DNA from 3 places in the Neorhizobium sp. R1-B genome. Region 2 is predicted to be linked to each of the others. Evidence: riboswitches for the same ligand, from Rfam matches in the RefSeq annotation. Region 2 holds a riboswitch; each other region holds the start of a gene.

Region 1 (5,014 bases), on a different contig from region 2:
TTGCCGCCGCCTGCGCAAGATCGCCGGAGGGGCTAAGATCAAAGACTTCCTTTGCAAGCTCGATGCCTTTTATCGGGGCGGAACCCAGCCGGATCAAGGCTTCTCCGCTTTCCACATGCTCGGCATTCAGCCGCACTGCGGCTCCCGGAGCGTAGTGGGAGGCGAGCATGCCAGGCGCCTCGATGATCGCTGACGGGCCATCCGGCCGCATCACGGCAAGGCCGGTTGCCTTCTCGATCTCTTCGGCTGCAACTCCGCCGGGCCTCAAGAGGCGGATCATGCCGTCCTCGACCCGCACGATGGTCGACTCCACCCCGACGGGAGCTGCCCCGCCGTCGATGATCAGCTGCAACTTGTCGCCCAGATCTTCGGCCACGTGCTTCGCGCTGGTCGGGCTGACCTTCCCGGATGTATTGGCGCTGGGGGCTGCAAGCGGTTTTCCAAAGGCGCTGATGAGGTCGGCAGCAAAGCCTTTAGGAAGGCGGATGCCCACTGTGTCGAGCCCCGCCGTCGCCAGCGAATGAATGCCGCTCTGCGGCTTCAGTGGCAGGATCAAGGTCAGCGGCCCCGGCCAGAATGCAGCTGCGAGCTTTCGCGAGATGGGATCGAAAACGGCGTAGCGCTCCGCCATGGCGACATCGGCCATATGGCAGATAAGCGGGTTGAAGCGAGGCCGGCCCTTGGTTTCATAGATGCGCGCGATGGCGGCGGGATTGGTGGCATCCGCTGCGAGCCCATAGACCGTCTCTGTCGGGATCGCTACGGGAAAGCCGTCCGCCAGCACCGCGCAGGCGCGCGCTATGGCGTTCTCGTGGTCCGCGGTGATGTCGATGATCTCTGCCGTCATGTCCGCTCGTCAATAGCGCGGACAGCGACCTGCTTCAAAGCTTTTTGATGATCTCGCGAAGCGCATCGTTCGACGCGCCGAGCAGAAGCACGTTCTTGATGGCCTCCATCGGGTCGCTGGTCTGGAAAAGCAGCCCATTCTTGCGGATCGTCCGGCTGACCTGAAATGGTTGGCCTGGCTCACCTTCGATCGCGACGGCGAAATACATGCGCGAATAGGAGGTGTGGATGCGCTCGAAGAATCTCTCCTCTTCCCCGATTTCGGAAAAGAAGTTCGCGATATAGAAAGACCAGCTGACAGGCACGCGGCGTGCCAGAAGGGTCCGCGCGGCCGTCACGTGGCAATAACCGAGATGCGGGCTTCCTTCGAGCGTTCGATGGAAAACGATCTTTGGAAACTGAATGGAACGGTGAAAGGCGTTGATGCGCTCGTGGCTTTTTTCGCCGGCGGCTTCAAGCCGCTTGCCGGTTCGCTCGGCGACTTCCTCATGGCTGATATAGCGGCGTTCCTGCGGCAGCCAGATGGGTTTGTGGCGGACGATCCGTCCGGTTCTCAGAAATTCAGAATGAGCAGCGGATTTCGTTGCCGCCGGCACGGGAGGGCTTGGCGGGGGAGCTTCGAAATAGCGGATTTTTTCTTTGGCCTGCACTGGCTCCGCTCCGGTTGATGCCGGTATTTTAGAATTTAGCCGTTAATGACAGGTTTCCCTTATGCGAGGCTGGAAGGGCTTTTGGCGTCGTCGTCAATGCGGTTGTCGATGTCGCAATGTCGCCTATGCGACAGCCGGGGCGGATGCTTATATCCGCATCAAGCTCAAGGTGCCGCCTGGCTAGGGAGGGCGGAGAATTGGGAAGCCGGTCAAAGCCCGGCGCTGCCCCCGCAACGGTGGTGGAGTTTAAAGGTTTGGCTAGAGCCACTGGGAAAGAGCCGCAAGGGCCGCCCGGGAAGGCGCCGGACCAGCCCCGAAAGGGGCAACTCCTGAGCCCGGAAACCAGCCTTGGGGAAAAAAACGTTACCGATCGCGGCGGGCGTTCGGGGCAGGAAACTGGCAGGCCTGAGCCGGCCCGTTTTTCCATGTCCTTCCGCATGCCCGCAAGACAAGGAAGGCAAGATGGACATTCGCAACCAGGCGCTGCGACAGCTCAAGAACCGCCGCGAAGGCTTCAGTCTCGAACAGGCGTTTTATACTGATCCCAACTATTACAAGCTCGATCTCGAGATGATCTGGTATCGCGACTGGCTATTTGTTGGCCATGATTGCGAGCTGCCGAAGAACGGCAGCTATTTCACCCTTCAGATCGGCGATTATCCGGTTGTCGTGGTGCGCGGCCGCGATGGCCAGATTCGCGCCCTTCACAATACCTGCCGCCATCGCGGCAGCCGCGTCTGTACCAAGGAAAGCGGTTCGGCGGTACGGCTGGTCTGTCCCTATCATCAATGGACTTACGAACTCGACGGCTCGTTGTTGATCGGGCGCCATATGGGCAAGGAATTCGACAAAAGCCAGTTCGGAATGAAGAAGGTGCATTGCGAAAGCGTCGCCGGCTACATCTTTATCTGCCTGGCTCAGGAAGCGCCGGATTTCGCACCGGTCCGCGCCGCGATCGAGCCCTATATGGCGCCGCACCGCCTGTCGGAAGCTAAGGTTGCGCATCAGTCGACGATTATCGAGAAGGGCAATTGGAAGCTCGTCTGGGAAAACAACCGGGAATGTTATCATTGTGCCGGAAATCATCCGGAGCTCTGCCGCACCTTTCCGGAGGCGCCGACGGTCACGGGCGTTGCCGGCGCGATCGATGATCCTGTTATCATCGAGCACTGGCAGCGGTGCGAGGCGGCCAATCTGCCGAGCGAGTTCCGGATCTCACCCGACGGGCAGTTCCGTGTCGCCCGCATGCCGCTGATCGAGGGAGCGGAGAGCTACACCATGTCCGGCAGGAATGCCGTGCAGCGGAGGCTTTCCGACGACGTGAAAATCGACGGCATCGGCACCATGCTGCTCTTCCATTACCCGACCACCTGGAATCATATGCTGGGCGACCACGCGATTTCCTTCCGCGTCACGCCGCTCGGGCCGGAGGAGACCGCTGTTACCACCAAATGGCTGGTCCATAAGGACGCGGTCGAGGGCGTCGATTACAATCTCGAAGAGCTGACGCATGTCTGGAACATGACCAACGACCAGGACCGCCAGATCGTCGAGGAAAACGCCTTTGGCATTCGCTCTCCGGCCTACGAGCCGGGACCGTATTCGGCCGAGCACGAGGGCGGCGTCATGCAGTTCGTCGAATGGTATTCGAACTTCATGGTCAACCGTCTGCAGGGGGATCAGGCAAAACTTTCGATCGTCGCCTAGCTCAACGAGCGGCCGATCTCCTGTTCGTGATCGGCCGCATCGCATCCTTGCCGGGGATCCTAGGAACAAAGTCCTCGATCTGGCGTTGCTTTGCTCACCAACGACAGAGGAAACACCATGATGAGGTACCGTCTTCGCTTGACTGCATTGGCCGTTGCCCTTGCTTCCACGTTGACCAGCTTTGCCCCTGCCCAGGCACTCCAGATGCCTTCGGCACCCGCCTTTTCGGCGCATTCCGCCGTCACGGATGTCCAGTATCGCGACCGCCGCGACTGGCGCCGTGATCGTTACGGCTGGTACAGGGGACATCGCGGCTATCGTGAACGCCGGCCCGGATATCGTTACTACAACGGCTTCTGGTTCCCGCTTGCCGCCTTTGGCGCGGGCGCGATCATCGGTGGTGCTATAACGGCCGATCGGGGCGGTTATAACAGCCGTCATTATGCCTGGTGCGAAAGCCGTTATCGCACCTACCGTGCATCGGACAACACTTACGTTGCCAGTGCCGGTGTGCGTCGGATCTGCCGCTCACCTTACTGACCCGGTAGCATCAAGTTATCGGTCGCGACCTGGTCTCGGGCATGACGCCCGAGACCAGGTTTTTCATGCCTGAAACGTTAATCGCCTATTCAGGATCAATTTCCTAAAGGAGTGTCGAATATCCGGTCTGTCCGATATGGAAATCATCGGCTGCGGCTAAGAATTCGATGCACCGACTAAGGAATGGGGCTCAATATGACGTTCAAGAAGATGGCGCTTGCGGGAATCTCCGCCGTGGTACTCATAGTGTCGCTGACGCCGGCCCATGCCATGCCCCTTCCGGCCGGGCCGACGGTGGCAAATTCTGCCGTCACCGAGGTCCAATACTGGGAGCGCGATCGGTGGGAACGTCGCGAGTGGCGCCGTGATGCCTATCGGGATGGATATCGCGACGGCTATTACAACGGCCACCGTGGCTACCGGGAACGCCGACACGGCCATCGTTATTATAACGGTTACTGGTTCCCCTTGGCCGCTTTTGGCGCAGGCGCCATCATCGGCGGGGCGATTGCCGCTCAGCCGCGTTATGTAGAACCCGCGCCGCGATATGTCGAACCTGGTCCGGCCTATGTCGAGCGCGGCGACATCAATCCTCGCCATTACGAATGGTGCGCCGACCGCTACCGGTCCTATGACAGTTATTCCAACACGTTCCAGCCGAACTACGGCCCCCGCCGGACCTGCTTGTCGCCCTACTACTGATAGGCAGCTTTCTCTGCGGGCGATCAGAGAATGCCTGCCCGTCTCAACAGCCACCAGGCGGCGAAAACTGAGACGCCCATCAAGCTGAATGCGTAGACCGTACCGTCGCTTCCTTCTGCAAAAGGAAGCGACGAGGTGTTCATTCCGAAGAAGCCGGTGACCAGCGATGGCGGCAACAGGAATGCCGTCATCAGTGACAGGATGTAGAGGTGCCTGTTCGTTTCCGACGACAGCTTCGAGTCGATTTCCTCATGCAGCAGCCGCGCACGCTCCTGCAGGGCATAAACGTCGTGATCCACGGCCTCGAGCCGCGAGATGAGCCGTGAGGCCGCATCGTCGAAACCCGGCGGCATCTCGTCGTCATCGACAGCCGCTGCTCGTCGCATCAGCGTCAGCACGGTCCTCAGATGGCGATGCAGCCTAACGACCGTCCGCCGCACCGGTGCCAGTCTGCGGCGCTCGTCGCGTGGCGCATTGTCGTAGACGAAGTCCTCGATCAGGTTCAGCTCTTCCGTCAGCTCCATCACCAGGCTGATCATCGTCCGTTGGAACTCGGCGAGGAGCGTCTC
Region 2 (5,014 bases):
CAGCGCTTCGCCCTGCAGGCGACGGCGCTCGGTCTCAAGCATGCCTTTATCAATCAACCGGTGGAAGTCGCGCAACTGCGACCCGAGCTGGCCGCGCTCGCCGGCCTGCCTGGACGTCGGCCGGACATCGTCATGCGGTTCGGATATGGGCCGACGCTACCCTATTCGCCGCGGCGCCCGGTGGAGGCGGTGCTGGCGTAAGCGAACACACGAGACCTCGCCGTCATGGGATCTGCGGACAAGCGTCATTGGCGACGGCCCGGGCCTTTCCGGTAGTTGCGGAATCGGATGCTCGAACCCCTTGCTCAGCTTCTCAGATGCGCCGCGGTCTACAGCAGACCTTCTCTGGGAACGAGCTGGCACTCGAGCCATGTCGCGGTAGCGGCGAATTTGATGAATCGATGAAGTTGGCGAGGCTCTTATCCGAGGGGGTGGCCAAGTTGGGACCGATTGCGCCCGCCCGGAATCCCTGAAACGTAATTCGTCCCTACCGCCTAATGCCCGTGGTATCTCAAGGCATCCACGACGACCTTGAAGGCAGGGGAGTTCTGATGCCGGGTCGGGTAATAGATGAAATAGCCTGAAAATGGAGGCGACCATTCTTCCAGCATGGGCACGAGGCGTCCAGTCGCGATGTGTTCGGCGACAAGATCTTCCGGCAGATAGGCGATGCCACCATTTTTCATGGCAGCATCTATCATGGGGTAAGAGCTATTGAAGGTGAGCTGGCCGTCGACTCTGACACGTAGCTCTTGCCCGTCCTTCTCGAATTCCCAGACGTAGAGCCCGCCGCCGGTGGCCTGGCGCATGTTGATGCAGTTATGCTGTACGAGGTCCTGCGGATGCTGCGGCGGCGGTTGCGTGGCAAGGTACTGGGGCGAGGCGACAGCCAGCATTCGCCAGTCGGGACCGACCCTGATGGCGATCATGTCTTTCTCGATGCTCTCGCCGAGCCTTATCCCTGCGTCGAAACCGTCTTCCACAATATTGCGCAAGCCGTTATCCCGGCTCAGCTCAAGCTTGATATCGGGGTATTCAGAAAGGATCGGCTGCAGTCTGGGCCAGACGATGCTTTCCAGCGCGTGATCAGACAAGGTAATCCTAATAGTGCCGGACGGTTTGTCGCGCAGGGCCATGAGTGCCGCAAGATCATCCCTTATGGCGGAGACCCGAGGCGCCAGCGATTGAAACAGACGCTCACCGGCTTCGGTCAGCGCCACGTTACGGGTGGTGCGGGACAGAAGCCGCAGGCCCATGCGTGTCTCCAGGCGCTTGATCGTGTGGCTAAGCGTGGACTGAGTAATACCGAGTTTGGCCGCAGCCCTGGTGAAACTCCGCTCCTCTGCCACGGCCAGGAACCATAAAAGGTCGTTGAAATCTTCCCTGGCCATCGTTTCCCCGTCCGGTTTTCATAGACGACTTATGGTCTGGATCGATAAATTAAGCGAAGTATGGATACCAATCCATAGGCGTTGCCTCTGCTGCCGTCTTCAGCGAGACAGCATCCTTCCGTCTCGACGACGCCCGGCCGCACCCCTCCGTCTCGATTAGCGGCAAGGACGACATCGGCGGCTGAAAAGAGAAGGCCGGTGCCCGTAACGAAGCATTCTTGCGCAACTTTTCATTTGACGAATGTAATAACATTACATATGCAGATCCGTGTGATTTTTGAGAGTGATTATACGACACGGGGCTCGGTATGCTTCTCCTCACCTATCACCGGTATCTCGCCGAGCCGATCTCGACCAAAGTCCCCGGTCCGAACGGGCGCGGAAATCTCATACGCTTGCTCTTCGGTCTCCGCACCTTGGCTGCCGTCTTTTCCAGCTTGACGGCGAGACGGACGGGCCTTTATCTGGCGATGACGGTTCCCGGAGTCAAAAGCAACGGGACGAAAAGGGAATACGGTGCGGACGACCCGAAGGGGATCCAAGACCGTGGCTGCCCCCGCAACTGTGAGCGGATTGCCGTCCATCCTCGTGGTGCCGAAAGGCGCCATGCCACTGCGCTGGTTTTGGGCGCGGGAAGGCAGGTGGGCGACAGATATTCGCAAGCCAGGAGACCTGCCGTCGAACATCGATCCATCATCACGGGCGGGGATGCCCGAAGAGGAGAAAGACATGGCCGACACCCGCGCTTCATCGCGCTTTTGCGTATCATATTTCCCAGATCTCCATCGTCGACGGGGCGACCGGGTGCTTTGAAAGCATCCTGATATCTAGCGCGGCCCGTTCAGGACCCGCATTCACATCACACTTCGGGAAATATAACGATGATCACTTCCAAGCGGTGGCCGCACGTTGGCCTGTGCGCTTTGTCCTTGATTGTTTCAGGACTGTTTCACAACGCCCTGGCGGCAGAAACCGTCTATCCTCTCACGCTTGAGAATTGCGGGCGGCAGATAACCTTCAAGAACGCGCCGTCACGCACCGTCTCGATCGGCCAGAGCAGCACCGAGATTCTCTACCTTCTCGGTCTTGCGGACAAGGTGATCGGCACTGCGCTGTGGGTCGGGCCTGTCCTGAAAGGCTACGAAGAGGTCAACGCCAAGATCGAACGCCTCGCCGACAACGATCCGAGCTTTGAAAGCGTGCTTGGAAAGAAGCCGGACATCGTCACCGTGCAGTTCCAGTGGCAGGTCGGTCCCGAGGGTGTCGTTGCAAAGCCCGAACAGTTCGAGGAACTGGGCATCGCGGTCTACACGTCGCCGTCCGACTGCATGGGCAAGGAAAATTCCGCCGCCGGCGACGGCGTCCGCCATCAGGTTTTTACCATGGACCTCGTCTATCAGGAGGTTCGTGATCTCGCGAAGATCTACGACGTGCAGGAAAAGGGCGAGGAAGTAGTGGCCGATCTCAAGCGGCGTGAGGCAGCGGCGCGCGCCAAGGTCGCTTCTGTCGAGGGCAGGCTTTCGGCCGTCTTTTGGTTTTCCAGCGCCCAGCAAGACGCTGACCCATACGTGGCGGGTAAAAACGGGGCGCCCGGCTACATCATGTCGGCTCTCGGGATCGAAAACATCATCAAAACCGACGAGGAATGGCCGACGGTGGGCTGGGAGACAATCGCCAGGGCCAATCCGACGATGATTGTGGCCGGCGCAATGAATCGCCGCCGTTACCCGCTGGACAGCATCGAGGCGAAACGTAAATTCCTGGACACCGATCCTGTCGCCAGCCTGATGCCGGCAGTTAGGAGCGGCCATGTCTTCGACATGGATGCGCAAGCCATGAATCCGACGATCCGCACCATCGAGGGCATTGAGGCGCTGGCCGATGCCATTGCAGGCGCCGGTCTGGTCAAATGAGACCTGCAGTCTCTTCCATTGGCCGTACGGGCGCTATTCCGCTGGCGCTTGTGGTCCTCGTCGCAGTCTTGTGGCTTGGCGCAGCGATCGGCGAGACTTCGATCCCGTTCGGGGTGGTTGCCAAGACGGTGGCCAACCGGCTGTGGAGTGCGGGCTATGCGCTCGAGCCGATCGACGAAGGCATCGTCTGGAGCTATCGGCTCAGTCGGGCAGTCGTAGCGGCTTGCTGCGGTGCGGCGCTCGCCTTGTCCGGGGTGGTGCTGCAGTCGCTGCTGCGCAATCCGCTAGCCGATCCCTATATCCTCGGGATCTCCGCGGGGGCTTCCACCGGGGCCGTCAGCGTGGCGATTCTTGGCCTGGGGGGCGGCATGATGACGCTCCCGATGGGTGCACTTCTCGGAGCCCTCATAGCCTTTGCCCTTGTCAGCCTGCTGGCCCTCAAGGCGGGCAAGGGAACGGCGGCCATCATTCTTGCAGGCGTTGCGGGGTCGCAACTTTTCAATGCGCTCACTTCCTTCATCGTTACCAAGGCGGCGACCGCGGAACAGGCGCGGGGCATCATGTTCTGGCTGCTCGGCAATCTGTCTGGAGTCCGCTGGCCGGATGCCTGGCTGGCGATTCCTGCCGCATTGACGGGTCTTCTGGTCTGCCTTTGGCATGCCCGCTCGCTTGACGCCTTCACGTTCGGCGCGGAATCGGCGGCATCACTCGGCATATCCGTTCGCCGCACCTACGTCGCACTGGTCGGAGTCTCCGCAATGATGACGGCGGTCATGGTTTCGATCGTCGGCTCCATCGGCTTTGTCGGTCTGGTCATTCCGCATGCAGCGCGCATGCTGGTCGGCGTCCGCCACAGCGTGCTGTTGCCGGCTGCCGCGCTGATCGGCGCCGTTTTCATGATCCTGGCGGATATCCTTTCCCGCGTTCTCATCCCGGGTCAGGTCCTGCCGATCGGAGTGATCACCGCCCTTGTCGGAGCGCCGGCCTTCGCTTTCGTTCTGGGGCAGCGAAGGGGACGCGGATGACGCTTACGGCAAAAGACGTTTCCTGGGGCGTCGGGGAAGCTGCGATTGTGAAGAGCATCTCGCTGGAGGTCAGGGAAGGAGAGTTTCTCGGTCTCATCGGTCCGAACGGCTCGGGGAAGACGAGTCTGATGGCGTTGCTTTCCGGCATCCGCAGGCCGCGGTCCGGCGAGGTCATTCTGGATGGCGTGCCGATCGGCAGGCTCGGTCGGCGCGAAGTCGCCCGGCATCTGGCTTTTGTGGAGCAGCAGGCGGAGACCGCCGAGCGGATCACTGCCAGGCAGGCCGTCGAGCTTGGACGCACGCCTTATCTCGGACCTTTGTCGCCCTGGTCAGCCAATGACGATGCGGTCGTCGAGGCGACCCTTGCCAATGTCGACATGGCTCATCTTGCCGATCGGCTTTGGCATACGCTTTCGGGCGGGGAACGCCAACGTCTGCATATTGGCCGCGCTCTTGCCCAGCAGCCGAAGATTCTGCTCCTGGACGAGCCGACCAACCACCTGGACATCGGCCACCAGATCAGCCTGCTCGATCTCGTCGGCCGGCAGGGGCTTACAGTGGTCGCGGCACTGCACGACCTCAACCATGCCGCCATGTTCTGCGATCGGATCGCCGTGATGCAGGGCGGGCGGCTGGCTGCGCTCGGAACGCCTTCCGAGGTGCTCACCGCCAAACGCATCCGCGA
Region 3 (5,014 bases), on a different contig from region 2:
TGAACCGGCAATCACCGTGACCGAATGGAAGAAGGCCAACGACAGCTGGCGTTGTACGCGCGGCCCGATGGCGCGTATTCCCGAAAAGGAGGAAGCGGATTACCGCGCGTGCCTGCTGGGCTTCCGCGACTATGTCAACAAGAACGGCTTCAAATCGGTGGTTCTCGGGCTTTCAGGCGGTATCGACTCGGCGCTCTGCGCGGCCATTGCCGTGGATGCCCTGGGAGAGGAACGGGTGCGCACGGTGATGCTGCCCTATCGCTACACGTCAGAAGAGTCGCTCAAGGATGCGGCCGATTGTGCCAAGGCTCTTGGCTGCCGCTACGACATCGTGGCGATTGCCGAGCCGGTCGACGGATTTTCATCGGCATTGTCGGAATTATTCGAGGGAACGGACGAGGGCATCACGGAGGAGAATCTGCAGAGCCGTGCGCGCGGGACGATCCTGATGGCGATCTCCAACAAGTTCGGTTCCATGGTGGTGACGACCGGCAACAAATCGGAAATGTCGGTGGGTTATGCGACGCTTTATGGCGACATGAACGGCGGCTTCAATCCGATCAAGGATCTTTACAAGATGCAGGTCTACGGGTTGTCCGCATGGCGCAACGAGCATCTGCCGCCTGGCGCGTTGGGATCCGGCGGCGAGGTCATCCCGAAGAACATCCTTGCCAAGGCGCCGTCTGCGGAATTGCGTCCCAACCAGACCGACCAGGATTCGCTGCCGCCCTATCCGGTACTCGACGATATCCTCGAATGCCTGGTCGAGCTGGAAATGGGAACGGAAGAGATTGTAGCCCGGGGTCACGATCTGGCGACCGTCCACCGAATTGAGCACCTGCTTTATCTTGCCGAATACAAGCGGAGGCAATCCGCACCCGGTGTAAAGATCACCAAAAAGAACTTCGGTCGAGATCGGCGCTATCCGATCACCAACCGATTCCGGGACCGGTGAGGGCATGGCGCTGCGGAGTTCTGTCGAGATCTACAATATTCGCACCCGGCAATACCGGGTTGTCTGGCAGACTGAAGCTCTGTTCGAAGCGCCGAACTGGTCGCCGCGTGGTGACTATCTGATGCTCAACAGCGACGGGCTGATCTACCGGCTGTCACCGCTGGGTGACAGCGCTCCCGTTCCAGTCGATACCGGCTTTGCGCGTGAGTGCAACAACGATCATGGCATTTCGCCGGACGGCTCGCTGATCGCCATTTCCGACAAGGTAGAATTCGGCAAGTCGGCAATCTATGTGCTACCGGCGGAGGGTGGTGATCCCCGGCTGGTGACGGAGAAACTGCCCTCCTACTGGCATGGCTGGTCACCGGATGGTGGAAAATTCGCCTATTGCGGTATCCGCGACGATCTCTTCGATATCTATACGATCGATAGGGAAGGCGGCGAAGAGACACGATTGACTTTCGGAGAGGGGCGGAACGACGGGCCCGACTATTCTCCCGACGGCGAATGGATCTATTTCAACTCCAGCCGTACCGGCATCATGCAGATCTGGCGCGTACCTGCGTCGGGAGGCGCAGCGGAACGTATCACCGACAGCAATTACGGCGACTGGTTTCCTCATCCGTCACCAAAAGGAGACAAGATCGTTTTCATCTCCTACGACGCGACGGTATTCGATCATCCGCGCGACCAAAACGTCCGCGTGCGGCTGATGGACATGGATGGCGGTCATGTGGAGACCTTGTTCGAGTTGTTTGGCGGGCAAGGCACAATGAATTCGCCCAACTGGTCGCCGGATGGAAACGAGTTCGCCTATGTGCGCTACTTCCCTGTCGCATGAGGGGCTTGAATGCGTGAGGCCGCTCATGCATAACCGCGACGTCAGGTGCCTGCCGCTGGCAGGAGAATCGGGAATCCGGTGCGAGACCGGAACGTGCCCAACGCTGTGAGGCGGACGCTTGCCGCAAAGTAGATGCCACTGGGATTTCCGGGAAGGCTGCGGCGAGCGGATGAAGCCAAGTCAGAAGACCGGCCTGTCGAGATAGACCGACCCGCGTGGACGGCGGCAAGGTTTTTTTGGTGCCCTGCTTTATTACGCGGGGTGTCAGCATTGTTGGGGATTAACGATGCGACCTGATCTTTTTGCCGATGCCTTGATGCCTGCAGAAGAATTCCCGGAACGTGACCGTGCTGCGGTCTACCGGGCCATAGAGACGCGCCGTGACGTGCGCGATCAGTTTTTACCCGAGCCGCTTCCGGACGATCTCGTTGGGCGGCTGCTTGGGGCGGCGCATGCTGCGCCGTCGGTCGGTTTCATGCAGCCGTGGAATTTTATCCTGGTGCGTGACCCGAAGGTCCGTGAAGCCGCCTGGCAGGCCTTCTCGCGGGCCAATGAGGAAGCGGCGGAGATGTTTCCGCAAGAACGACGCGAGGTCTACCAAAACCTGAAGCTGGAGGGCATCCGCAAGGCGCCGCTCAGCATTTGCGTCACCTGCGATCCCGAGCGGGCAGGCCCCGTTGTCATCGGTCGCACTCATGATCCGCGCATGGACGTATTCTCGTCCGTCTGCGCGGTGCAAAACCTTTGGCTGGCGGCACGGGCCGAAGGTGTCGGAGTGGGCTGGGTCAGCATTTTCCACGAGGCGGACCTGCGGACACTGCTTGGTATCCCCGAGGGAATTCAAATCGTTGCCTGGCTTTGCGTCGGCTACGTCGACCGCCTTTATCGAGAACCGGAGCTGGCGGTAAAGGGCTGGCGCCAGCGGCTCTTGCTCGAGGACCTGGTATTCAACGACAAATGGGGCCGAGCTTGATCACTGCTGGGGTTGTGGGCCGGTAGACTTCGGATTGGCAAGATCAATGCTTGTATCCGGCAGAAACTGGGGGCCCACTATGCGAACCTTCTTGTTCGGATCGTAGGTGCGCTCCAACGGCGGAGGCGGCGGCAGGTTTGCCGCTTTCGTTTCCTTCGGATCTTTTGTCCGCAGGTCGGTCACTCCTGAATAGGGCTCCGGTTTCGGCAATTCGATCCCCTGAACCTTCAGCCGCTCTTTCCGCTCCTCTTCGACATCGGAAGGGAGGCAGCCGTTCGATCGGATCGACGCAAGAATGGCATTGCGTTCATCCGACGAGCGCCAGAGCTGGCGTGCATTCTCCCGATCCGCCGTCAACGCGTCGCGCTCACGCTCCATCGCGCCAAGCGCATCGCGCATCTCGTCGCAGGCGCCGCCATTAGCGCTGCCACCGAAGACGACGATGCTGCCGCCGCAGCCGCTGCGGCGCATCTCGATTCGATGCCGACGAATGTCGCCGTTGATCTCGCTGAGATGTTGCGAATAGCGCCGCATCTCGGCGGTGTTGCCGATGATTTGCGGAGCATTGTTGAGTTGCCGGTAAAGCGCCGCGCAGGTGCCTATATCCCGCGCGGAAGCCATGTCGGGTGCAAGCAGAATTGGGGCGATCAGCAGGTTGCGAATGCGCATCAGTCGATGTCCGGCGATCTCTAGAATCGGTAACCGCATCATGAGGCAGGCCAGTTGACAATATCATAAGCACGCTCTCGCAATCTGCGGAGCCAGTACGGATTATGCGGTTCACAGGCCTAGGACTGCAGAGCGAAATCCGGTTGTGAGGCCTCCACAACAGCCAGCGCTGCCATGTTTACCACGCCGCGCGACGTTACCGAGGGCGAGAGGATATGTGCAGGCAGCGCCGTACCCAACAAAATCGGTCCGACATGAAGTGCATCGGTGAGATTTCGAACGATCCCCAACGAGATATTGGCCGCGTCCAGGTTCGGGAAGATCAGAAGATTGGCCTCTCCGGTCAGCGAGCTGTCTGGCATGGCGCGCTTGCGCAGGTCTTCCGAAAGCGCGGAGCCGCCCTGCATCTCACCGTCGACTTCCAGTTGAGGAGTCCGTTTGCGTACAAGGCTGAGGGCGGCGCGCATCTTTTGTGCGCTTTCGGAATCCCGAGAACCGAAATTCGAATGGCAGATCAGCGCCGCTTTGGGGACGATGCCGAACCGCTGGACTTCCTGGGAGGCGAGAATGGTGATTTCGGCGATTTCCTGTGCGGAAGGATTGTAGTTCACGAATGTATCCGTGAAGAAAATCGCGCCCCGTTGAGAGATCAAGAGGCTCAGGCCCGAGAAGGCGCAGACGCCCTCCCTTTTTCCGATAATCTGCTCGACGTCGCGCAGATGCCGATCATAACCGCCTTCCACGCCGCAAATCAGCGCGTCAGCCTCGCCGCGCTTGACGGCAAGCGCCCCGATTACTGTGTTGTTGGTGCGCACGATGGTGCGCGCAGTCTCCGGGTTGATGCCCCTGCGCCCTACCAGAGCGAAATAATCATCGACATATTCGCGGTATCGAGGATCGTCTTCCGGATTGACGACTGCGAAATCGACCTCAGGCCGAATACGAATGCCAAAGCGCTGAAGGCGCGCCTCGATGACCGACGGGCGGCCGATGAGGATGGGCGTGGCGGTCTTTTCCTCCAACAATACCTGCGCGGCGCGAAGCACGCGTTCATCTTCGCCCTCCGCAAAGATTACGCGCTTTTTCTCGGCGGTCTTGGCGGCGGCGAAAATCGGCTTCATGACAAAGCCAGAGCGCCAGACGAAGCGGTTGAGCTGATCGAGATAGGCGTCGAAGTCCTGGATCGGGCGGGAGGCTACGCCGGTTTCCGCTGCGGCTTTTGCGACGGCCGGTGCGATGCGCAGGATAAGCCGGGGATCGAAGGGTGAGGGGATGAGGTAGTCGGCGCCGAAGACGGGCGTTTCGCCGGAATAGGCGCGAGCGGCAACGTCGGAAACCTCCTCGCGGGCAAGTGCCGCGATCGCCTTGACCGCCGCCATCTTCATTTCCTCATTGATCGTCCGGGCGCCGCAATCCAGCGCGCCGCGGAAGATATAGGGGAAGCAAAGGACGTTGTTCACCTGATTCGGAAAATCCGAACGACCGGTGCAGATCATGGCATCCGGACGGGCGGAGCGGGCGAGTTCCGGCATGATTTCCGGTGTCGGGTTGGCGAGCGCCATGATGAGCGGCTTCG

Evidence for each region. Region 2 has a riboswitch for cobalamin ahead of EDE05_RS07615 (ABC transporter substrate-binding protein). Riboswitches for the same ligand answer to the same signal wherever they lie in the genome.
Region 1: it holds a riboswitch for cobalamin, as region 2 does, so the genes downstream of both, EDE05_RS00165 (aromatic ring-hydroxylating dioxygenase subunit alpha) here and EDE05_RS07615 (ABC transporter substrate-binding protein) in region 2, are expected to answer to the same signal.
Region 3: it holds a riboswitch for cobalamin, as region 2 does, so the genes downstream of both, bluB (5,6-dimethylbenzimidazole synthase) here and EDE05_RS07615 (ABC transporter substrate-binding protein) in region 2, are expected to answer to the same signal.

The regions. Positions count from the first base shown of each region.
Region 1 covers NZ_SOEM01000001.1:39,500-44,513, reverse strand. The annotation lists gene EDE05_RS00175 (L-threonylcarbamoyladenylate synthase) at 1-847, opposite strand, end outside; gene EDE05_RS00170 (DUF6656 family protein) at 882-1,478, opposite strand; cobalamin riboswitch at 1,647-1,862, shown strand; gene EDE05_RS00165 (aromatic ring-hydroxylating dioxygenase subunit alpha) at 1,959-3,203, shown strand; gene EDE05_RS00160 (BA14K family protein) at 3,321-3,743, shown strand; gene EDE05_RS00155 (BA14K family protein) at 3,939-4,445, shown strand; gene EDE05_RS00150 (transporter) at 4,469-5,014, opposite strand, start outside.
Region 2 covers NZ_SOEM01000004.1:113,724-118,737, forward strand. The annotation lists gene EDE05_RS07605 (nitroreductase family protein) at 1-201, shown strand, start outside; gene EDE05_RS07610 (LysR family transcriptional regulator) at 495-1,391, opposite strand; cobalamin riboswitch at 1,849-2,086, shown strand; gene EDE05_RS07615 (ABC transporter substrate-binding protein) at 2,273-3,304, shown strand; gene EDE05_RS07620 (iron ABC transporter permease) at 3,301-4,329, shown strand; gene EDE05_RS07625 (ABC transporter ATP-binding protein) at 4,326-5,014, shown strand, end outside.
Region 3 covers NZ_SOEM01000034.1:5,220-10,233, forward strand. The annotation lists gene EDE05_RS25245 (NAD+ synthase) at 1-955, shown strand, start outside; gene EDE05_RS25250 (TolB family protein) at 966-1,796, shown strand; cobalamin riboswitch at 1,823-2,008, shown strand; gene bluB (5,6-dimethylbenzimidazole synthase) at 2,083-2,769, shown strand; gene EDE05_RS25260 (hypothetical protein) at 2,770-3,438, opposite strand; gene EDE05_RS25265 (NADP-dependent malic enzyme) at 3,558-5,014, opposite strand, start outside.